2 linked regions of the Kordia antarctica genome follow. The protein of the gene in region 2 interacts with the protein of the main gene of each other region in a pairwise test. Links are inferred from orthologs where the notes say so. Each region holds a gene or a part of one and is shown on either strand. Other genes may lie near its edges. The genes, in order: topA and IMCC3317_RS00475.

Evidence for each region.
Region 1: the proteins of IMCC3317_RS00475 (region 2) and topA interact in binary tests that used the Escherichia coli proteins (3 or more experiments, as listed by UniProt). The link is inferred for Kordia antarctica from one-to-one orthologs.

What each region holds. Positions count from the first base shown.
Region 1 is NZ_CP019288.1:2,736,807-2,748,371, forward strand. The notes cover bases 4,822-7,911. They hold topA (type I DNA topoisomerase), read right to left. Parts: upstream 7,576-7,911; coding sequence 5,068-7,575; downstream 4,822-5,067. Other genes in these bases: IMCC3317_RS11335 (formimidoylglutamase), read right to left, coding at 4,822-5,068; IMCC3317_RS11345 (hypothetical protein), read right to left, coding at 7,681-7,911. In the rest of the region: porN (type IX secretion system ring subunit PorN/GldN), read right to left, coding at 1-21; porM (type IX secretion system motor protein PorM/GldM), read right to left, coding at 42-1,604; porL (type IX secretion system motor protein PorL/GldL), read right to left, coding at 1,659-2,294; porK (T9SS ring complex lipoprotein PorK/GldK), read right to left, coding at 2,383-3,747; more of IMCC3317_RS11335, read right to left, coding at 3,899-4,821; more of IMCC3317_RS11345, read right to left, coding at 7,912-8,766; IMCC3317_RS11350 (RNA polymerase sigma factor), read right to left, coding at 8,753-9,301; IMCC3317_RS11355 (hypothetical protein), read right to left, coding at 9,343-10,404; IMCC3317_RS11360 (hypothetical protein), read right to left, coding at 10,526-11,308. UniProt on the Escherichia coli protein: Releases the supercoiling and torsional tension of DNA, which is introduced during the DNA replication and transcription, by transiently cleaving and rejoining one strand of the DNA duplex.
Region 2 is NZ_CP019288.1:92,602-104,068, reverse strand. Bases 2,705-5,696 are described here. They hold IMCC3317_RS00475 (IMPACT family protein), read left to right. Parts: upstream 2,705-3,889; coding sequence 3,890-4,504; downstream 4,505-5,696. Other genes in these bases: IMCC3317_RS00465 (DUF3108 domain-containing protein), read left to right, coding at 5,471-5,696; IMCC3317_RS00470 (hypothetical protein), read right to left, coding at 4,803-5,342; IMCC3317_RS00480 (EamA family transporter), read left to right, coding at 2,733-3,602; IMCC3317_RS00485 (HAD-IA family hydrolase), read left to right, coding at 2,705-2,736. In the rest of the region: IMCC3317_RS00500 (pentapeptide repeat-containing protein), read right to left, coding at 1-448; IMCC3317_RS00495 (hypothetical protein), read left to right, coding at 622-1,083; bifunctional diaminohydroxyphosphoribosylaminopyrimidine deaminase/5-amino-6-(5-phosphoribosylamino)uracil reductase RibD, read left to right, coding at 1,107-2,129; more of IMCC3317_RS00485, read left to right, coding at 2,122-2,704; more of IMCC3317_RS00465, read left to right, coding at 5,697-6,259; IMCC3317_RS00460 (hypothetical protein), read left to right, coding at 6,285-6,623; IMCC3317_RS00455 (M28 family peptidase), read left to right, coding at 6,752-8,305; IMCC3317_RS00450 (beta-1,3-glucanase family protein), read left to right, coding at 8,474-9,607; IMCC3317_RS00445 (hypothetical protein), read right to left, coding at 9,696-9,878; IMCC3317_RS23190 (hypothetical protein), read left to right, coding at 10,133-10,489; IMCC3317_RS00435 (hypothetical protein), read right to left, coding at 10,564-10,710; 23S rRNA (pseudouridine(1915)-N(3))-methyltransferase RlmH, read left to right, coding at 10,900-11,373; IMCC3317_RS00425 (CocE/NonD family hydrolase), read right to left, coding at 11,380-11,467.

The sequences.
Region 1 (11,565 bases), 2.6 Mb from region 2 along the record:
AAATAAACCTTTCCAATTCATAACAAATGTTTTAATAATTTTTAGTTTGTAATTTCAATAATTACCGGTGCTACTCTTTTAATAAGCGGCCCACTACTTTTAGCCTTAATGTTAAGGATTTGTACTGTTTGGCCTCTTTTTGCTCTGTTTAAAGCATTTTGAGCTCTTGAATCTAACTTACTACCATTCACCGTAATTGTTGGTTGTCCTGGCACTTTGAAGTCAAATTGTGTAACTCTCAATGGTAAATCAAAATCAAAATCATCTAATTTCGCTTGTACTGTTCCTTTCGCAACACCAGATTTACTCATTTTAGTGGATCCTGCAACTCCTCTGAAATATCCTGTTGGTGCAGGAATTTCTTTAATTCTAAATGTAGCTTTATCACCAGTACTAGAACCGTCGTCTAATTTTGCAGTCACATTGATGGTAACACTTGTTCCTGATTGAGGCTTCATGTTATATTTTCCACTACCTGACATTTTTGTTAATCCTGCAGCATTTGCAGTTACTTTGTTATCAGAAACACCTGCAAATGATATTGTCATTGGATTATCAACTCCACGATAAACAACGTTCATTTTATCAGCAGAAATTGTTGCTGAATTAGGTTTTGGAACTACTACATAATTACCAGTAATAGGAATTTTTAGTTCTTTGTTGTTTTCAATAAATGTAAACTCACCTTTGATTTCGTGCTCACCTACATTTCCAACATTAAAATCTAGCGTTGCTGCTCCACTTTCGTCAATAGATTCAGATAAGTTGATTTCGCTTCCTTGTACAACTAATTTTGTTGGTGGAACGTTTGCATATTTACCGATTACTACTTTTCCTTGGAATTTTTCTCCCGCAAAGAAAGCAGACTTATCAGCTAATATAATTGCTTGATAATTGTTTAATGTTGTAGCATCAGTTACAATATTTCCTAAGAATAGACTGAACATGTTTGCCTCATTAACTTTAATGTCATTTTGCATTGCCGTTAATTTCGTATATGATGCGATTGCTGGAAAACCTTGATAGTTATATGCTAACCAATCAATTTCTTTACCATCGTTATTTTCTACTTTATCAGTACTGAATGTTTTTTCAAAAGCTTCCGCTCTACCTCTATAACTTTCATCAGTAGCAAGAATCGTTTGAATTTTAACTTTGTATTCTTCAATTTTAGCCATCACTTCTTGACCTGTTGTAGTCAATCTGTCACCTGTAAACCAAGCTTCGTCTAAAATATCAGTTTTATCCATTTCTTCAAAAGGAAGTTTTCCAGTTTCGTCAACTTCATATCCACCTTCTCTTAAAAGTTCTACTTTTAAAGTTTCAAGGTATGCATATAAGTTATCAGAAGCGATCTTTACTTGTTGCGCTTTTGCCGCAGGCGATTTAAATTCCTTTGGATTTTCTGCTGCTTTTGTTTTCAGCTCTAATAATAATCTATCATTTCTATCAATGGTTGCCTCATTTGCATCCGCAAACTTTGCTTCCATTAATCCGAAAGCTGAAAGTACTTCTTTTGACATATTCATTGCCATCATTGCGATGAAAACTAAATACATCAAGTTAATCATTTTCTGCCTTGCAGATAATTTTCCTCCTGCCATTTCTAATTAGTTTTTTTGGTTAATTTGTTTTGTTGAATTAAATTATAATCCTAATTAGTTTTTGTTCATTGCAGATAACATTCCACCATACACACCATTTAATGATGATAGGTTTGATGCTAAAGACTGCATTTGATCTTTTAATTTTGTAGCATTTTCAGCAGCTTCTTCATTAATCACCGTTTGACGACTAGCGCTTTCCATTTGCACTTTATAAAGACTGTTTAAAGATTCCATTTGTGCAGCAGCTAAAGACATTTCTTGGCTGTATTTCTTAGTAGAAGAAATTGCATCAACTGTTGGAGAGATACTTTTTGCAGCTCCTTCAAAGTTACGAATGCTAGTTCCTAGGCTAGCCATTAATTCGCTGTCTATTTTAGCATCTTTTAATAAGTTATCTAATTTCTTTGATAATATTCCTTCTGCATCAGTAGCTTCTGCATCTTTTTTAGCTTTTGCTTTCATAGAACCTCCTGATAATTCAGGATATACTAATGACCAGTCTAATTCGTTTGTTTGCCTTTCAAAGGCAGAATAAGTAAATACGAGTGCTTCTACAATCATTCCTACGGTCAAAATTTCACTTCCATAAGGCCAGTGTTGAATTTTAAATAATGCTCCTACAATTACAATTGCTGCTCCAAGTCCATATACCATGTTCGTCAGCGTGATCTTGCCATTCTTTGCCATAATAATCTAATTTTTAGTTTAGTGTTTAGTTAATAAAGTTTAAGTATTGGGATAACCGTGGTTTAAATTTTAGTATTTTTAGTTTTTACTATCTTTTTCCTGCTCCAACTACATCAGTTCCCATGTAGCTTTGTACAGTTCTAAATCCGATATAACTTCTTGCGGAATCTCTGTATTCAAAATCTCTTGTACTTACTTGTAAGAAGTACTCAACATCTTTCCATGATCCACCGCGAATTACTTTACGAGCGTTTAGTGTATCATTTACGTTTGGACTCATTGTAGACATGTATTCGTATGAACTAGGATCGTAAGACGATGCTGTCCATTCTGCTACGTTACCAGCCATATTGTATAGGTTAAAATCATTTGGTTCGTACGCATCAACTTCTACGGTATATAAAGCTTGATCTGCTGCATAGTTTCCTCTTAATGGCTTAAAGTTCGCCAAGAAACATCCTCTGTCATTCATTGTGTAAGGTCCACCCCAAGGATATGTAGCTCCTTCGAGTCCACCTCTAGCGGCATATTCCCATTCTGCTTCTGAAGGCAATCTGAACCTATTTACTTGATGACGTTTTCTTTCACGTCTGTAGATATTCTTTTTTAATGTTCTCCATTCACAGAAAGCTTTTGCTTGTTTCCAAGTTACACCAACTACAGGATAGTCATTGTATGCATCATGCCAAAAGTAGTCATTATGCATTGGCTCGTTGTACGAGTATTCGAAGTCTCTAATCCAAACAGTTGTATCAGGATAGATTTCTAGATTTTCTCTTTTGATGAATTCCGTACGCTTTAAACCTTTGTTTTTAGCTGCACTCTCAATATCCATCCATGTATACTGGAATCTTACCTTTGTCCAGTTAATTGTACGCTGTCCATTGTATGATTCTGCTTCTGGAATTAACATAGAATCCATTACCTCAGCATAGAACTCATCTGGAATTTCAGACATGTCCCAAATCAACTCTTCATCGAGATTTAGTCGTCTACCTTCATAACCTGTAACTCCAAGACCTACATAGTTATCAAGATTATATTTTTGCCACTGTGTTTGATTTGCAGTATCTACATCTTTGAATGCAAATTTTGCAATACCATCGTCAGCAGGATCTGTTTTCCCTTCTTCATCAGCTAGAATAGCTAATTTTGTTCTGATAATGGAATCTCTTACCCAATACACAAATTCTCTGTATTCACTATTAGTGATTTCAGTTTCGTCCATGTAAAACGAAGGTACTGTAACGGTTTTAGTAGGTGCGTTTTTGGTCTGAGCAATGTCATCATCGGATTTACCCATGATGAAGGATCCGCCTGGAACTAGCGTCATACCATAAGGCTTTTCAGGATGCCATTTTTTACCTTTGACACCGACTAGCTCACCTCGATCTTTAGAGCCACAGCTATAAAGAAATGCTAAAACGGCTGCTAATACAACAATCTTTTTCATACGGAATTATTGAGGTTAATACGTTTTTTATAGATTTTAAGGGCGTAAACCTATCTATTTATTTTTAAAAAAACAATTTTTTGTTCTAAAAACTAATAGTTTAGAATTGCTTTTTTTAAATATAATTTTAAGGTTTTCTTAACACGCTTCTTTAATTAATACTTTTTTTATACGCCATCCACCATCTTTCAGGGATAATTTGATTGCAAGCATTCAAATAATCTTGGTGTGTGCAAGGTAATAACGTATGTCTTTTTAATTTATTATTCAAACTTGAAATAAATGGTATTTCTATCCACCATCTTTCCGTCTTGTTACTTTTGTAAAAAATCATCTCTTCTACATCACTGGGCACAATATACTTCAAATAATCATCTTTTGATGCAAATGGATAATCATTAACACGATAATTTACACCTTCCATAAAATACCAAATCATTTGCGCCACTAACATCGCAGTAATTTCTTCATCTTTTGAATTTTTATATTCAAAGATTCCAAAGGAAGATACTTTGTCGCTAATTCCCGCATACCGACTGATAGCACAGATTTCTTTCCCATCTAATCCGTTGGGCGATGTGTTTTGATTTCCGCTTACTTCAGATGCTTTTACAGCTGATAAATCAATTCCAACAATATCAGCATCACGCGTAATTGGTTCAACAATACTAATGTCGTTTGATACTTTTCCTAAACGATAGGTATCAAAAAATAATTTTCGCATTAAATCTATTTCTTCTTGCGAATTGAAATAGGTTTGATAACCAATGTTACTGTAATTAAACAGATTGTGCGGTGCTTCCATGATAATTTTTCCCATGTACGAATGATTACTTACCGCATGGTTGACAACTCCGAAATCGAATTTACTGTCAACATTTACGACGTTTACCATTTGCTCCAACTTGTCATACGCTCTGTACATTGCGTACATTAAGTCTTGACTTCCGCCAATAATGATAGGAATGATATTATTTTTGAGTAACGGCTCCATAATCGCCTTTAAAGCCGCATATGTATCTTCTACCGATGCTCCTTTGTGTAAATTTCCAAGATCTACAGTTTTATGCTGCCAGTTTCCTGGAAATAGACTGTATAATGCTTTTCTAATTTCTAATAGATTGAGTTTTTCGCCCAAATAATTGATATCGCTACGATTTTCCAATACAGCAATGATTGCAAATTTTGCAGTCATCACATGTTCAGGAATTCCATTTTTAGATGTGTGAATGTCTATTTGATTTCCTAATGCCTGTTGGGATAGTAATTCATTATGAGCCATCAATACATCATTGACAGGCGATAAAAATTCAAACTCCATTATTTTTTCGCTTTTGGTTTCGCTTTCGCTTTTGCCTTTGGTTTCGCTTTTGCTTTTTTCTTAGGAGTTTTCTCTTCAATCATCTTCTGAACTTCTTCCAACGTCAGTTTTGAAGCATCAACCGTTTTTGGAAGTTCTATTTTTATTTTTCCTTTAAGAACATTGCTTCTTCCCCAACGTGCTTTTTCAACGCGGATTCCTTCTTCTTCCCAATTATGAATGACTTTGTCTATTTCTTTTTGCTTCTTCTCTTCTATTAATTGCTCAATATCTTCTTGCGAAAGATTATCAAAGTCATATTTTTTATTCACATTAATGAAAATTCCATTCCATTTTAGGAAAGGACCAAAACGCCCAACTCCTTTGGTTACGTCATGAGTATCATATTGAGCAATTGGCGCATCTGCTAGTTCACGTGCTTTAATTAACTCTAAAGCTCTGTCCATTTCCACACTTAAAGGATCTTCTCCTTTATCAAGAGAAATAAATTTTTTACCCAATTTCACATACGGACCAAAACGTCCATTGTTTACCTCAACAGTTTCGCCTTTGTATTCTCCAAGTGCTTTTGGCAACTGAAATAAATCCATTGCCTCTTCAAAAGTGATGGTGTTTAGTTGTTGATCTGGACTCAGACTTGCAAATTTAGGCTTGTCTTCATCGTCAACGGTTCCAACTTGAACCATCGGTCCAAATTTACCCAAACGCACACTTACTTGTTTTCCGCTTTCAGGATCTTTTCCTAAAATTCGTTCACCTGATTCACGTTCTGCATTTTCTTTTACGTCTTCTACTTTTGGATGAAAGTCATTATAGAAGTTTTTCATCATCACTTTCCATTCTTCTTTTCCTTCCGCAATATTATCAAAGTCTTGCTCTACTTTTGCAGTAAAGTTGTAATCTAATATCGAAGCGAAATTTTTCACCAAGAAATCATTTACAATCATTCCAATATCCGTTGGCACTAACTTTCCTTTGTCTGAACCTACTTTCTCCGTGAGTTCTTTTTCAATGATTTTATCACCTTCTAATGTTAGTTGCTCGTATTTTCTTTCTACTCCATCAACAGTTCCTTTGTCAACATACCCTCTGTTTTGAATCGTAGAAATGGTTGGCGCGTATGTTGACGGTCTTCCAATTCCTAGTTCTTCTAGTTGCTTTACTAAAGATGCTTCCGTAAATCTGTATGGCGCTTGTGTGTAACGTTGTGTCGCCGAAATGTATTCATTGGCAAGTTGCTCACCAACTTTTAACGTTGGCAACATTCCGTCTTGCTCTTCTTCGTCATCATCTTTTCCTTCAAGATATACTTTTAGGAAACCTTCAAATTTTAATACTTCACCGTTTGCAGTAAAACGTTCGCCATGTGTATCTGCTTCAATTTTTGCGTTGGTACGTTCTAATTGCGCATCGCTCATTTGAGAAGCTACAGTACGTTTCCAGATGAGTTCATATAAACGAACTTGATCGTATTCAGCTTGTACCGAATGGTTTTCCATAATGGTAGGTCTGATTGCCTCGTGCGCTTCTTGTGCGCCTTTTGATTTACTTTTATAGTTTCTTGGCTTGCTGTATTCTTTTCCATAAGCACGAGTGATTTCTGCTTCCGCTGCGCTTTTTGCATCGTTAGACAAGTTTACACTATCCGTTCTCATGTATGTTATATACCCAGCTTCATATAAACGCTGTGCCAAGGTCATTGTTTTACTTACAGAGAAATATAGCTTTCGCGATGCTTCTTGTTGTAAGGTTGATGTGGTAAATGGCGCTGCTGGCGATTTTTTTGCTGGTTTTGTTTCTAAATTGGCAATTTTGAAGTTGGCGCCAACATTTTTAGCTAAGAAATCTTTTGCTGCTTTGTGTGTTGGAAATGTTTTATTGAGTCTGGCTTTGAATTTTTTTCCTTCTGAGTTTAGGAATTCGGCAGCTACTTTGAAAGTTGCTTGCGGATTGAATTCTTGAATACTACGTTCGCGCTCTACAATTAAACGAACCGAAACCGATTGTACTCTTCCTGCAGATAATCCGCCTTTTACTTTTCTCCAGAGTACTGGCGACAATTCATAACCTACTAATCTGTCTAAGATTCTTCGGGCTTGTTGTGCATTTACTAAGTTATAATCAATATCTCTTGGATTTTCGATTGCTTTTAGAATGGCAGTTTTGGTAATTTCGTGAAATACAATTCGCTTTGTACGTTCTGGCGTAAGCTTTAATGTTTCCGATAAATGCCATGCAATTGCTTCTCCTTCTCGATCTTCATCACTAGCGAGCCAAACCATTTCTGCTTTCTTCGCTAAGTCTTTCAGTTTTTTTACAACTGCTTTTTTATCATCAGAGACTACATATTCTGGCTCAAAATCGCCATCAACATTTACACCTAATTCTTTGGAAGGTAAGTCAGCAATATGTCCAAAACTCGATTCTACTTTGAAATCTTTCCCAAGAAATTTCTCAATCGTTTTTGCTTTTGCAGGTGACTCAACAATTACCAGATTCTTTGCCATATATGATTTTTTCAGAGTACAAAAGTATATAGATTTTTAATTATTGACACATTTTTTTTGTGTTTATACTTTTTGCACACTTAGAATGAATCACTTTTTAAGGGTTTAGAAATCATATTTTACACCAATTGTAAATCCTCCAAACCTCTTATTTCCGAGGTAGTTTATATACGGAGAAAATTCATATTTAAAAACGAGTCCAATTTTCTTGTAGTTCAATGTAGTGGCTAATCCGTAATTAATTTTTCGTTCAAAAAAGTTCGCTATTTTGCTGTCAAAAATTTTATTGTTTGGAGCGTAAAACTCATACCCAATATATGCGCCAGCTTCTACTCCGTAATTTCCAAACCTTTTTTCTAAACTTGTGAGCAAATTTAGACTCAATTCACCTCTATTGAAACTGCCAGCATCGTTTTTGAAGCGTAAATTCCGAAATTGAACGGAAGCTCCATAGTTGAGATAATAGTTGTTTTTTAACTTTTTTTCTTCCGTGTACGATACTTCAATTACATACGATTTGAAGAATTCGTAATCGTTTGGCTTAAAAAATCCGTTGAGTCCTATCATTAAATCTAAGTTTTCATAGACTTTTTCTGCTTTGGCTTTTTTAGATCGTTTTTTACGTTTCCTTTTGAGTGTTTCAGGTGTTATTAATTCCCAAGGAGTTAATTTTACTCCAGCGGCTTCTAAAAGAAATTCTTCTTCTGTGTTTTCTAAGGTTGTGTTTGAAAATGAAATTGAACTCGAAATTGAAGTTGTGTTTGTATTTTTAGCAGTTTGATACTGATTTTTTTGTGTGGTAGTTTGTGTTCCTGCAGTGTTTGTTCCAGCTTGACTGGCATCTTTATCCGAAATCGAAGTTGAAGTTGAAGTTGAAAGTGAATCTGAAAGTGAACTCGAATTTGAGTCCGTATTTTTATGTTGGTTTGAATTGTTATTGTTTCCAGATTTGAATTGCTCCAAATTTTTATTCGTTACTGAATTGCTATCTATTTCAGAGTTAAAATTGATTGCTTGATAGATTCCAAACGAACATATCAACGCAAATAGCAAAAAGAATACGAGAAATTTTTTCCGTTTTGCACGCTTCATTTTTTGCTGAATAATATTCCAACCATCCGCTGAAGGAACTGCTGTACGATTTGAAAGCTCGCTTTGGGCAAGCGCATCTATGTAATCAAAGTCTTCCATTGGATTGTTTTGTGGTTTGTAATTGGTCTTTTAAAATTGTGCGCGCTCTGAATAAACGTGTTTTGGAGGTTGCTTCTGGTATTTTTAGCAACGCTGCTATTTCTTTGTGTGTGTATCCTTCTATTGCATATAGGTTGAAAACGAGTTTAAATTCCATCGGAAGTTGTTCAATGAGTCGTTGAATTTCCGACGTTTCTTCCATCGGTTTTTGGTAGGTTTTTTGCTTTTGTAGAATTTCCTCACTTTGAGAAGCAATACGGAATTTTTTCTTTCGCAGAAAAGATAAACTTTCGCGCACCATAATTTTACGAACCCAACCTTCAAAGCTTCCTTCTGATTTGTATTTTTTTATATTGAAAAAGACTTTTACAAAACCATTGTTCATAGCTTCTTCTGCAACTGTTTTATCGGAAATAAAGTTTTGACACGCAGCCAACATTTTAGGCGCAAGAGCTTCATAAACTGCTTTTTGCGCTAGTTCATCGCCCTTGACTAAACCTTTTATGTTATGTGTTCCTGCGTGTGTGTTTTCCAAAAACGTTTGGTCTATTTGATTGTTTTGTATTTGAATTGCTCTTAACAACTCGTCGATCTGATTGTAATTGGAATTATGAAAAACTCATCAATTGTCAAATAATACACACGTACATAGATTGTTTGTTCTGGCAACGTGTTTTGATACGAACTTTGCGATAGCGGATTTGTTTCCGTATCGGCGTCTGTTACTGTTTCGTAGAACGCAATGGTGTCATCTGTTGTTAATTCGGCTAAATCTTCGATTTGTAGAATGCAAGGTATGTAATCTTGAAATACAAATTCAGAAATTTCAGATCCAACTACGTCTTCGCATTCCGAAAAGATGAGTTGTGTACAGTAATTTTCTTCTTCACATTCTTGCGTCAGTGTAAATGATTCATTCGAGTTTGTAAACGTCATGATATTGTCTGGTAAGATTTGAGTTTTCCAATCAAAATTCCAATCGTCAGCCGTTATTCCTGGTTCATCAAAAGTAACATTGGTATGCAATTCGTCTTCAATGAAGTATACAATCCAAGTTCCTTCATGCAGTTCTCCGTTGTTGTAAAATTTGAAAGTTCCATCGTCAGCGACATCAAATACTGCATTTTCATACGCATCTACCGTTTGATCGTCGTGACTTACAATCCAAACACATTCTTGTAATAGTTGGCGACAATTCCCTGCAATTTGATCTTGTTGCAAAGCAATACAATCATCAATAGCGATTTTGAGTTCGTCTTTGTTTTGAATTAGAAATTCTTCTCCACTAGCTAGCGTACTTTGTATTGGAAAGCTGATTCCGATGCTGTTTCCCGCTGGAATATTTTCTAGTAATACACTAAATTGCGGATCGCTTGATACGACATGTTGATTTACTACCATGAGACTACTGTCAAATTCTAACATTGTAAATGAATACAAAAATTTGATACAGGTAATTTCGTCTTCATCGTCTGTTTTCGCCACACGCTCAATTAAACCGAATAATTCAGATTCTTGTTCAATTAGGTTTACAAGGTCTACAGTTCCAATTTCTTCATTATCATCTAAATCAGAACATGAAAATGATAAAAATCCTATAAGTGCGAGTAGTGTAGTTTTTAAAAGTTGTTTTTTCATAATATGGTTTTGTTAACGGTTCTATATATATAGACGCGTGCAATTTTGAAAAGGTTCCCGAGAAAGCATAAAAAAGCCTATCTTTTTGTGATAGGCTTTTATAGAGTATGTATTTTATGTATTACTCTATTGTTTTCATTTCCATAGAATCGACTCTGTAATCATCATCAAAACCAATTACATGTTTGTAAACAAAGTATATTGGTAAGTAACTAAATGAAGCTGTAAAAAACACTCCTACTACACATAGTATTCCTCCAACAAGCGATGCCAAAAACCCTGAGACGATCATTAGTGCAAATGTAATTCCCCACTTTTTAGTTCCTATTTTAAAACCAACGCTGATAATATCGCTTGCGCTTAATTCTGGATTGAACGTAAATATTAGTGTAAAGAAGGCAATTGGAATCATTACAAAATATACAGGGAAAAAACATAATAACATTGCAACAATAGAGATTCCGATAGAAGCCATTACTAAAAGTGCCATTTTTCTAAAATATTTTCTTTTCAAATAATAAAAGTAATCATCAGAACCTACTTCATTGAAATCTTTAATTTTACAAATTCTATAAAAACCAGCGGATAATGCCATTGTAAACACTCCTGCTCCAACGATTGCTAAAAGCATCAACCCAAAGATTAATACTAACATTGGTAACGCCATAACTGGTGCCGCTGATTCGCCCATATAACTTGTTGTAAAAGCAAAAGAGCCTATGATTAATAGGATTGGTACTTGAAAAAGGATTATTAATAAAATTCCTAAAACTCCTTCCAATAAGATTTTTATAAAGCCTTGTAGCCAAACTTTCTTGAAAAGTTCAATAGATTCACTAAAGATATCTCCGAAGGATAAATATTTTGCATTTTCAATTTTTTCAATTAATAAATTCTTATTCATGAGTATTTTGGTTAGTTAGTTGAATAACAAAAATAGAAGAATTATTGTAAGTCTTGTAAATTGATTGCAAAAGTTCATCAACTTTTTAGTATAGCATGATTATTTATAAAAAACCACCTTTAAGAATTTCCAAGGATATTTTAAATTAAAAACTTAATTTTCTACTTCTTATTTTCGTTTTCTTTGCTCGCACAAAGAATACTGAATCAAGTTCAGCACAGGCTTCAACAAAAGAAAGTGCGTTTTTCCAGAGGTGT
Region 2 (11,467 bases):
TTCCCAAATTCGTATTTTCAAAAATAGCGGCTGTCAAATCGCAATCATCAAAAACGGAATTTTCTAAATTAGTTCCTGTAAAATCTGCTTCACGCAAATTAGAGGTTCTAAAAGTCGTTTGCTTTATTTTTAATTCGGCAAACGAAGCCAATTCCAACCTACAATCTTGAAAAGTTACCGAAAATAGAAAATCAGTACATTTGCTAAAATCAACACCTAACAACTTACAATTCAAAAAATCGACTTCATTAAACGAGGCATTTTTCACTTTCGCATTTGTCATATCGCACGTATCAAACGTACATTCTAAAAACGAGATTGCGTCCATATAAACACCTTCAAATTTACAATCGACAAACGTACAATTGTCGTATTCTCCTTTCGGGAAAGTTTGTTGTGTGTAATCGATCTTTTCAAAAACTTGATCTTGCTGAAATTCTTGACTCATTTTTGTATGCGCTTCAAATAGAAATTATGTAGTTTTGCGATGCCGTGAAGATAGTAAATTTGGTTGTTTGTTGCTAGTTGTTAGTTGCTGGTTCGAGATTATAAATTACGAAGCGCCATTTCGATACATTTTCATTGCATGAAAACACTCAAACTGACGAAAATTAAAAATACATGAAAAAACTCATCATTATTCCAATACTATTGCTCATCGTGAGTTGTAAAGTAAAAGAAAAACCGCTCTTTGTAAAGGTTGACAATATTGTTATTGTAGATGCAACTTTGGAAACTATTGAGTTGACAGCAGATGCGTATTTTATAAATCAAAATGATGTCAGCGGAAGCTTGGAAAGTAAAGGAATTGAAGTATTTGTAAATGATATTTCAGTCGCAAATGTGACTTCTGAATCTTTTGAAGTTCCTGCGCGAAAAGAATTTTCAATTCCCCTAAAAGTGATTATTCCAACAAAAGAAGTCTATGAAAATAATAAAAATGGACTTTTGGATGGAATTCTAAATAGTATTGTCAATAAAAAAATGAAAGTTCAATATAAAGGAACGATTACGTATAGTACGTTTGGTTTTTCGTATGATTATATTGTTGATAAAACCCAAGATGTAAATATAAAATTTTAGTGCAAAACTCACACGAAACATACATGAAACGCTGTTTGCAGTTGGCTGCAAATGGTTTGCAAACCGCGATGCCAAATCCTTCGGTTGGCGCTGTGATTGTGTATAATGATGTGATAATTGGCGAAGGTTACACAAGTGCATTTGGCGGAAATCATGCAGAAGTAAATGCGATTCATTCGGTAAAAGACAAATCGTTATTAAAAGATGCTACAATTTATGTTTCACTCGAACCATGTAGTCATTTTGGAAAAACGCCGCCGTGTAGCGAATTCATCATCAAACATAAAATTCCAAAAGTTGTCATTGGAACGATTGATCCGTTTGCAAAAGTAGCTGGAAAAGGCATCGCTAGGCTTCAGGATTCCGGTTGTCAAGTAACTTTAGGCGTTTTGGAAGCGGAATGTAAAGTTTCAAACAAACGATTTTTCACGTTTCATCAGCACAAACGTCCGTATATAATTTTGAAATGGGCAGAAACGCAAGATGGTTTTATTGATAAAATTCGACATGAAAATGATCCGATTCAACCAAATTGGATTACGAACAAATTTTCCCGTCAATTAGTTCATAAATGGCGAAGTGAAGAAGCGGCAATTTTAGTTGGAACGAATACTGCAATTACGGACAATCCGAAATTAAATACACGCGATTGGCATGGAAAAAATCCTGTGCGAATTGTGTTGGATAAATCATTGCGAATTCCAGAAAGTTATGCTTTGTTCGATCAAACTATAAAAACAATTGCATTGACGGAACAACTAAAAGAAAATTCAGAAAATATCATTTTTGAAACTATCGATTTCTCAAAAAATATAGCCGAACAAATTTGTGAAGTTTTATACAAACACGAATTACAATCGGTTATAATTGAAGGTGGAAAACAAACCTTGCAAACGTTTATTGATAGTAATCTTTGGGATGAAGCACGAATTTTTAAAGGAAATGTTCAATTTCAGCAAGGAATTGAAGCACCAAAACTAGAAGGAAATCTTCAATCAGAACAAACTATTTTAGATAATTCATTATATATTTTTACGAATGATTAAGAATCTTATTTTCGATTTTGGCGATATTTTTATCAACTTAGATAAACCTGCGACTGCGCGCGAATTGGAAAAACTTGGCATTACTGATTTTACGCCAGAAATGGTAGAAAAGAATCAAGCATACGAGAAAGGTTTGATGAACACAGAAGATTTTGTCGATTTTTATTACACAAAATTTCCAAACACAACCAAAGAAGGTTTAATCGAAGCTTGGAACGCTATTTTATTAGATTTTCCGACACATCGGTTGGAGTTTATTAAACAATTAGCCAAAGACAAAAAGTATCATTTGTTGTTATTGAGTAATACGAATGATTTGCATATTTCGTGGATTCAGCAAAATTGGGGAATGGAATTATATACTGAATTTGTAGCCTGTTTTGAGCAGTTTTACCTTTCTCACGAAATGAATTTAAGAAAACCTGACGCAACTATTTATGAATTTGTAGTGCGTGAAAACGATTTAAAACCTTCCGAAACTTTATTTATTGACGACACAAAAGAAAATACAGATTCCGCCGAAAACTTGGGAATTCACGTTTGGAACTTAATTCCAGGCGAAGAAGATGTTATAGATTTGTTCACGCTTAAAAAATCGTTATTTTGATTTACCTCATCCTAAGTATTTTAATTTCGAGTTCGATATTTGTCATTTTTAAACTCTTTGACAAATACCAAATTAATACCTTTCAAGCAATTGTTATCAACTATTTTGTAGCATTTTCATGCGGATTTTTCTTTTATGGAAATGGCGCAACAATTTCTGAAATCTCGCAAAAACCCTGGATTGTTGGCGCAGTAATTTTAGGATTTCTGTTTATTGCTATTTTCATCGTAATGGCGCGCACAGCACAACAAAATGGACTTTCCGTAGCTTCCGTTTCCGGAAAAATGTCAGTTGTAATTCCTGTCGTTTTTGCTGTGATTGTCTATAAAGAACAGTTGAGTATCTTGAAAATTATTGGAATCATTTTAGCATTAGTTGCTGTTTATTTAACAACTGTTAAAAAAGGTGGCGGTTCGTTTGATCGAAAGAAATTACTGTTCCCTGCGTTGCTTTTTGTAGGTTCGGGAATTATTGATACTACTATTAAACATATTGAAAAAACGTCTGTTGTTGACGGCGAAACGCCTATTTTCTCAGCAGCAATTTTTTCGTGTGCGGCAGTTATAGGAATTGTTATAATAACGCTTCGACGCGATTTTAAGATTACTGGCAAAACAATCCTTGGCGGAATTGCCCTCGGAATTCCGAACTTCTACTCTATCATTTTTCTGTTAAAAGCATTGCGACCAGATCAATTGGGCGATAGTTCTACGGTTTTTCCGATTAATAATGTTGCGATTGTAATGTTATCCACTATTTTTGGAATACTTTTTTTTAAAGAGAAGTTAATCTTGAAAAACTGGATCGGAATTGGAATTGCGATTTTAAGTATTGTGCTGATTGCGATTTCGGCACAACAGTTATAATTTTATCTAAGTTCACAATATAAATTGAAGCACTCATTTCTTTTCTGCAGTGTAGTAATTATTTTTCGTTAAAAATTTTTGAAGCCTTGGAGAAAATTTAGAAAAATAATTGCGATTTTAGCTTTTTCAGCTAAAAACACCTCTGGAAAAGTGCCCTTTCTTTTGTTTCTTTTCTTTGGGCGAACAAAGAAAAAGAAAATAAAAAAATGATGAGTCAGTAATTTAAACAAACTACTCTTGGACTCTGGAAATTTTATCAGTAACGAATTCATTAAAATTATAAATACTTGGAGACAAAAGACACCTACAAAACCATTGATATTCCTTCAGAAGAAGTACTTTTCAAAGACAGAAATAGTAAATTCTTTGGCTATGCGTTTCCTGTTTTCAATGAAGATGATGTAAAAGAACAGTTGGAAGCATTGAAAAAGAGTCATCATTCTGCACGGCATTTTTGTTATGCGTGGCAATTTGGTAAAACTGAACCGTTTCGCTTTCGCGCGAATGACGATGGCGAACCTTCCAATAGTGCAGGAATGCCGATTTACGGACAAATTCAGTCGTTTGATGTTACCGATATTCTAATTGTAGTTGTCCGCTATTTTGGTGGAACAAAGCTTGGCGTTGGCGGATTGATTAATGCGTATCGTACAGGCGCACAATTGGCATTAGAAGCTTCTGAAATTCTAGAAAAAACTATTAATATTGATTATTTACTCGTTTTCGATTATAAAAACATGAATAAAGTCATGCGCGTAGTGAAAGAGCGAAATTTGAATATTATTACACAAAAACTAGAACTCGATTGTCGTATTACGATTTCCGTACGTCAAAAAGATGCGCAACAGATTTTTGAATTGTTTGAGAATTTGTATGAGATTGAGGTTAAAGAGTTGGATTGAATTGACGATTCTTAATCAAAACAATCCAAGACTTCAACATCTTTTGTTAATTATCTAAGTAGATTTATCACAGTATCACCAGTAGAACCTCCACAAATTTGGAACAGGTCTACTTTAGCTATTTCTTTGCAAAATTCTTCTTTTTTGAAATTTTCAATAGTTTTCATTTTAAATAATTTAATGGTTATAGTTTCTAAATATACATTTTTTGAAGGCTCCAGCGATTTTTAACGAAAAATACATCCTATTCTGTGGAAAAAGAATCCAGAACGTGTTATTTTTATTGAGCTTAAATTGATTAATATGAACGTTTGAGTTCTTGCAAATTTTTGTTAGATGTAATTAATCCGTTGATGAGATAATTTCTTAAATCATCTAAATCATCATGCGGAACGTACTTTGCCCATTTGGTTTCTGTGGTAATGACTTTTATTTGCCGCAATACTTTCCGAGTTGCTTCTGCGGTACGCAACATATAATTAGACGTATAACTTGGTTCTTCTTTATGAAAATACTGGTATTTGTTGGCAAATTCACTTTTCTTAATGAAATATAACTTTTCGACTTCATTGTCCTTGTAAAAACTTGTCCATTTGGCAAAACCGACTTTCGAATCAATTCGAGAATTCGAATCATCCGATTGTAATCGCCACTTACAAGTAGCGGCTCTTCCCCAATGTGAAGAAATCCTATATACGCCATCATTGGTATAAAAATACTGACTACCAGATTGGCTTACATATTGCGGCTTTTTGTCCTTTATGATTTCAGGATCAACCGTTTTGAATACACAATATGTATTTTTAAAGAAATTTTGTGAAGTATATTTTAATTTCATTAGTACCTTGCAACCGTTTATTTTTGTCAAAGCTACAAAATGTAACGCGATGTTTATATAGATAAAAAAAGGTTTGGCACAATAAGTGATTTAACCTGCGTTATTACTAAAGAATAAAGAACAAAAGAATGAAGAACATAAAAAAGATTGCATGTCTGTTTTTGGTAACTTGTATGTTTCAAGTTGTTGCAACTGCACAAGAAAGCTTGGCTTTTAAAAGTGGTGAAAAACTAACATTTACAGCATCTTACGAAATGTCTGGTTTTATGACACAGCTTGCTCAAGTAAGCATGGAGACATCGGAAGTGAAAACATCTAACAATACATTATTACATTTTAAATGTCGCGCAAATACGTTTACAAAATTTGACGCTTTCTTTAAAATTCGTGATGTATATGAATCTTATGTAAGCAAATATTCATTGCTTCCTTTATTATACAAAAGAGACATTCAAGAAGGTGGTTATAAAAAGAAAATGAAATATGTGTACAATCAGAAATCGAAAACTGTAAAAAGTACACAAACCAAACGTAGAGGAAATGGTACCGATTGGGTTCAAGATAAAAATTTTAGCATTAGCAATGATGCAATGGACGTAATTTCGACCTTATATAATTTGAGAAATTTGCCTATTGATAACGCTAAAGTTGGTGACACAAAGACATTTAAAGTTTTGTTTGACCGAGAAGAAACGTCAATTACTATTAAATATGTTGGAAAAGAAACGGTAAATGCTGGAAATTTAGGTCGAAAAGAATGTTATAAACTTCAAGTTTTGACTTCTGGCGATTTCTTAAAATCTGGAACACTTTGGCTTACCGCAGATGCAAACAAAGTGCCTGTACAAGCAAGATTTACAATTCCTATTGGAAGCGGAACGTTACAGTTAACAAACGCTTCTGGCTTGGCTAATTAATCATTAAAACCAAAAAATTAACATCATGAGAATATTATGTATTATCCTCGGGAGCATTGCTGCCGTATTAGGTTTTCTACTTTCATTTTTCTTAGATAATTTCGCATATATTCCTGTTGTTCTAGGATTTGCTTTTGGAATTGCAGCATTGATTATTTCTAAAAGAAATGGATTACGTGAAAGCGTTCCTAAGTTGATTATCGCATTGTCATTTCTGGCGGCAGCCATTACAACAATGAATTTATTTAGAGAAAATAAAGTTGCGGAAGACGTAAAGCAAACCACAGAAGAAAAGAAACAACAAGAAAAAGAAGATATTAAGGAAATTGAGAATGAACTCGAAGACCTTGAAGGAGTAGAATAAATTATAGAAAAGTTCATCAAAAACAGAACTGATGGATTTTTTTTATGCCTAATAGTGAGCATTTTCACGTTTTTTAAGAACTATAATAAGCGTATTTTAATATATTTGAAAATCTTAAAAATTACTATATGAAAAAATTAGTATCCTTAGCGCTATTAGTAGCAATTGGATGTGGTACAAACCAAAAAACTGCGGATAAAAAAGTGGTTCGGAATTTGGATCCAGTTCCTTACGGGAATACCATTACAGAAGCTGAACTGAAAACGCATCTATACATCTATGCATCTGATGAGTTTGAAGGTAGAAATACTGGAGAAGCTGGACAGAAGAAAGCTGTAGCTTATTTAAGAGACGAATACAAGAATTTAAACATTCCTGCAGCGCAAAAAGATGGAAATTATTTCCAAAATGTACCGCTACAAAAAGGAAGTAGTCTAAATTCTGAGTTAACTATCAATGGAAAAGCATATACTTTTGAAGATCATTTTTTAGCGCTTAGCGCGAATACAAACGGTACGACTAACTTTTCCGAAATTGTATATGTAGGATATGGAATTGACGACGAAAAGTATTCTGATTATAAAGGACAAGATGTTGCTGGTAAAATGATTTTAATAAAATTAGGAGAGCCAACACAAAAAGATGAAACATACGTAATATCTGGAACTAAAGATGCGAGCAAATGGTCTGCAAACATTAGACAAGAAATGGCTTCAAAAATTGCGACTGCTAAAGAAAATAACGCAAAAGGTGTTTTATTTTATGTAGATGAATATTACCCACGTTTTAAAATGCGGTTCAATTATGTGAAAAACAGTAGTAGAATTTCTTTAAAAGGAGAAGAAGATTCTTTTTATAGTTACTTTGTGAATGATGAATTAGCGACAGATATATATCCAACAATTGCAACAGATGAAAACGCTACAACGGTTAAGGTAAATGCAACATTGGTAAATAATAATGAGTCAAATGATCTCAACTCAGAAAATGTAGTTGCTATTATAAAAGGTTCGGATACGCCAGAAGAATACATTGTAATTTCGGCGCATTTAGATCATGAAGGTGTAAAAAATGGTGAAATTTATAATGGAGCCGATGATGACGGTTCTGGAACTGTGGCGATTCTTGAAATTGCAGAAGCATTCAGAAAAGCACAAAAAGAAGGAAATGGTCCAAAACGTTCTGTTGTATTTTTGCATGTAACTGGAGAAGAAAAAGGATTATTAGGTTCGAAGTATTACACAGATAACCCAATTTTTCCATTAGAAGATACAGTCGTTGATTTAAATATTGACATGATTGGACGTATTGATCCTAAACGTACGGAAGGCAATCGTAACTATGTGTATTTAATTGGTGCTGATAAATTGAGTACGGAACTTCATAACATTTCTGAAGAAATAAACAAAAAGTACGCAAACATTGAGTTAGATTATAAGTACAATGACGAAAGTGATCCGAATCGGTATTACTATCGTTCTGATCATTACAACTTTGCAAAAAACAATGTTCCTGTAATTTTCTATTTCAACGGAACACATGACGATTACCACAAGCCAACAGATACGCCTGATAAGATCAACTACGATTTATTGACAAATCGTACGCGTTTGGTATTCTACACCGCTTGGGAATTGGCAAACAGAGAAAACAGAATTGTTGTAGACAAAGCAGCAAAGTAAATAATATTACATCTAAAAAATTAAAAAGCTTCCGTAACTGGAAGCTTTTTTTTTGATCTATTCGTATCACGTAGAATTCCGTGTTTTTTAAAGTCACGTAATTTTTCGCTTAAAAAAACTCTTTGTAACAACTACTTTTATCATTCAATTATAAAACCCTTACCTATTATGAGTTTACAAGTTAATATTACGAACAGCAGCGGAATTTCATCAAGTGACGTACATTGGATTTGCTTCGGATTAGACAGCGATCCAGCAACAAGTTCTCCATATTGGAGTTACGTAGATGTGGATGCTAAAGGAAATGCTTCTCTAAAAAAGTTTACAAAAGGACAAGACTGTTCTAAGCTCTTCAATACAGTTGATACGCTAAGTACATTTAACGGATTACCAGCAATGTGGTCTGGTCAATTTTTATTCTCTTTCAAAAAATTGCCAAATGTATTCAATGTTGTTACTGGCGCGCAACACGATTTAGGTGTTCAAACACCACCATTTACGCCAGGAACTGCAGATGCTGACACTTTATTTGTAGTAGTAGAATTTACAAACATCGGAACTGAAATTTTTGCCGATTGTACCATTGTTGACTACTTCTCTGCTCCAGTTTCTATTGAAGTTGTTGGAAAAACTACAGCATCAAACGGAATTTTAAAAGCAACGAGTACACGTGATTCAATTTTTGATGGAATTACAGCATTAGGAAGTCCTTGGAGTAGCTTGGTTATGAAAGACAAAGCAGGAAACAACATTCGTGTATTAGGATCACAACATGCGGTACAAACAAATCCTGCATCAATTCCTACTACAATTTATGATGCGTATGTAGATGCTTGCTGGAAAAACTTTAAAACAAATACACTTACGATGAACTGTCCAACATTTGGAAAATATACAGGAACGGTAAATGCTTCGAACGAATTCGTATTTACACAAGCTAAAAAAGCGAACGTAACTGTTCAAAAACCAGGACCAGGAAAAGCATATGATATTTTTGGTTGTGTTGGTACGCTAAATGCACCGAATAATACACCTTTGGGAGAAATTGCAGCTATTTTAGGTGCTTCTCTTAACAGAACAACATTAAGCAATAGCGCGAATGATACGCAGCCAAATTGCGATGTAGCTGGATTTTATAAAGTTCAAAACGGAGTTACTAACGAATATGCGAATATTGTACACCAAAATTACAAATCAGGAATCTATGCATTTCCTTTTGATGATGTATGTAGCAATAACAATCCGTTGATTGATGTACAAAATCCAACAAAATTCAATATCACATTATCAGATTGGAGTTAAATAAACTTTTAACTAAAAATTAAAAGAGGTTGTCTAAAAAGTAAAATTTTAAGACAACCTCTTTTTCATAAAACGTGTGTGTTACTGACTAGCAATCAAACCAATTAGTTGGACAAACAGCTGGAGTCATGTCGCACAAATATCCTTTTTTTGTTACTTTAACAACTGTTGTTTGTTGTGTCGTTGGCAAAGCGCCTCCAGTAACACTATCATTAAGCGATACAATGTTTTCTTTGCGAATTGCTAATGTTTTAAAATTCTTTTTTTTCATAATGTTTAAATTTTCAAGTTAATACTAAAGTAAAATAGCTATGTGAACTATTTACAAATAAGTACTCTCAAGATCATTTTGTTACCCAAATTTTCACTTTAAATAGTTTTTAATACGATTTAAATACTTTCATAAGATAAAAAACTAACGTGTAACTACATTTCTTACCAAACTGAAAATAAGGTATTTATACGCTATTCCAAATGAATCATTATCTATAACTTTGATTACTAACAATTTAAAACACCTTTATTATGGCAACGAATTTAAAAGCAACGATGACGATTCCGAAAAATGGACACAAAATATGGACAGATATGATGCAAAATCCATCAAATTTCAAAATACCTGAAGGAGTTAACGAAGGCGATTTTATGGCAGCTTCGTATGCAAAATTTTCTGATGGCGTTTCTGTATTTGGCGGAATTGCAGTTGGAACGGCTGATTATAATTATCCAATGTTTAATGTGTTTGACAAAGATTACAACCAAATTGGTGGCTGGCCAATTGATCCAAGTGATTGGGAAGGTTTTGGTGTCACTTCTGTTGAATTTGCACTGAATGATGCCGAAGATCCAATGTATACGATGGAAATTGTGGAAGCGAGTTAAAACACTTACTTCAATACAGATACTAAAAAAGCGAACTTCTCAGTTCGCTTTTATATTTTGAAATAAAATGACGCTTATTTGTGAACCTGACACTCATGACCTAAACATTCTGATACACAGTCAGATCCTGCTGTAACACCACCACCTTTTAGGTCAATAATAGTTGCCAAAGAAATTGTCATTTTGTTAAGCTTTAACGATTGTAAGTTCTTTTTTTTCATGGTTTAAAAGTTTTTTAGGTTAAGCAATAAAGATAATAAGAATGCTTTTTTAATCGTTACGGGGAAACCATCGTTGACGTATGAAAGTAAATACTTTTGCTACGGTTAAAATTGATATTGATCTGATTCATGAAAAACCAAACAAACACAATTGGTAAGTATTCCTAAAAAATCTCCTATTTTTGCTGAATGAACATAAAGTTGCTCGCTATTGGACGAACTGATGACAAACAATTACTACAATTGATTGATCAATATGTAAAGCGTTTGTCACACTATATAAAGTTTGATTTAGAGATAATTCCCGATTTAAAAAACACAAAAAATCTTAGCGAAGCACAACAAAAAGAAAAAGAAGGCGAACTGATTCTTAAGAAACTTTCGCCAACAGACGTTTTAGTATTGTTAGATGAAAACGGAAAACAGTTTTCTTCCGTTGATTTTTCAAACCATTTGCAAAAGCGTATGAATGCAGGTATCAAAACATTGGTTTTTGTCATTGGCGGACCTTATGGTTTTTCTGAGGCCATTTACGCGAAAGCGCAACAAAAAATTTCCCTATCCAAAATGACGTTTTCGCACCAAATGGTGCGTTTATTTGTAGTAGAACAATTGTATAGAGCCTTTACGATTTTACGGAATGAACCGTATCATCATCGGTAAGAATTGTTATTTTTCAATTGGAATTTTGATAAAACTATCTGTAAACCATTTTACAACTAATGGTTTTTCTGCATCTTTTATAGTTTCTCGACTT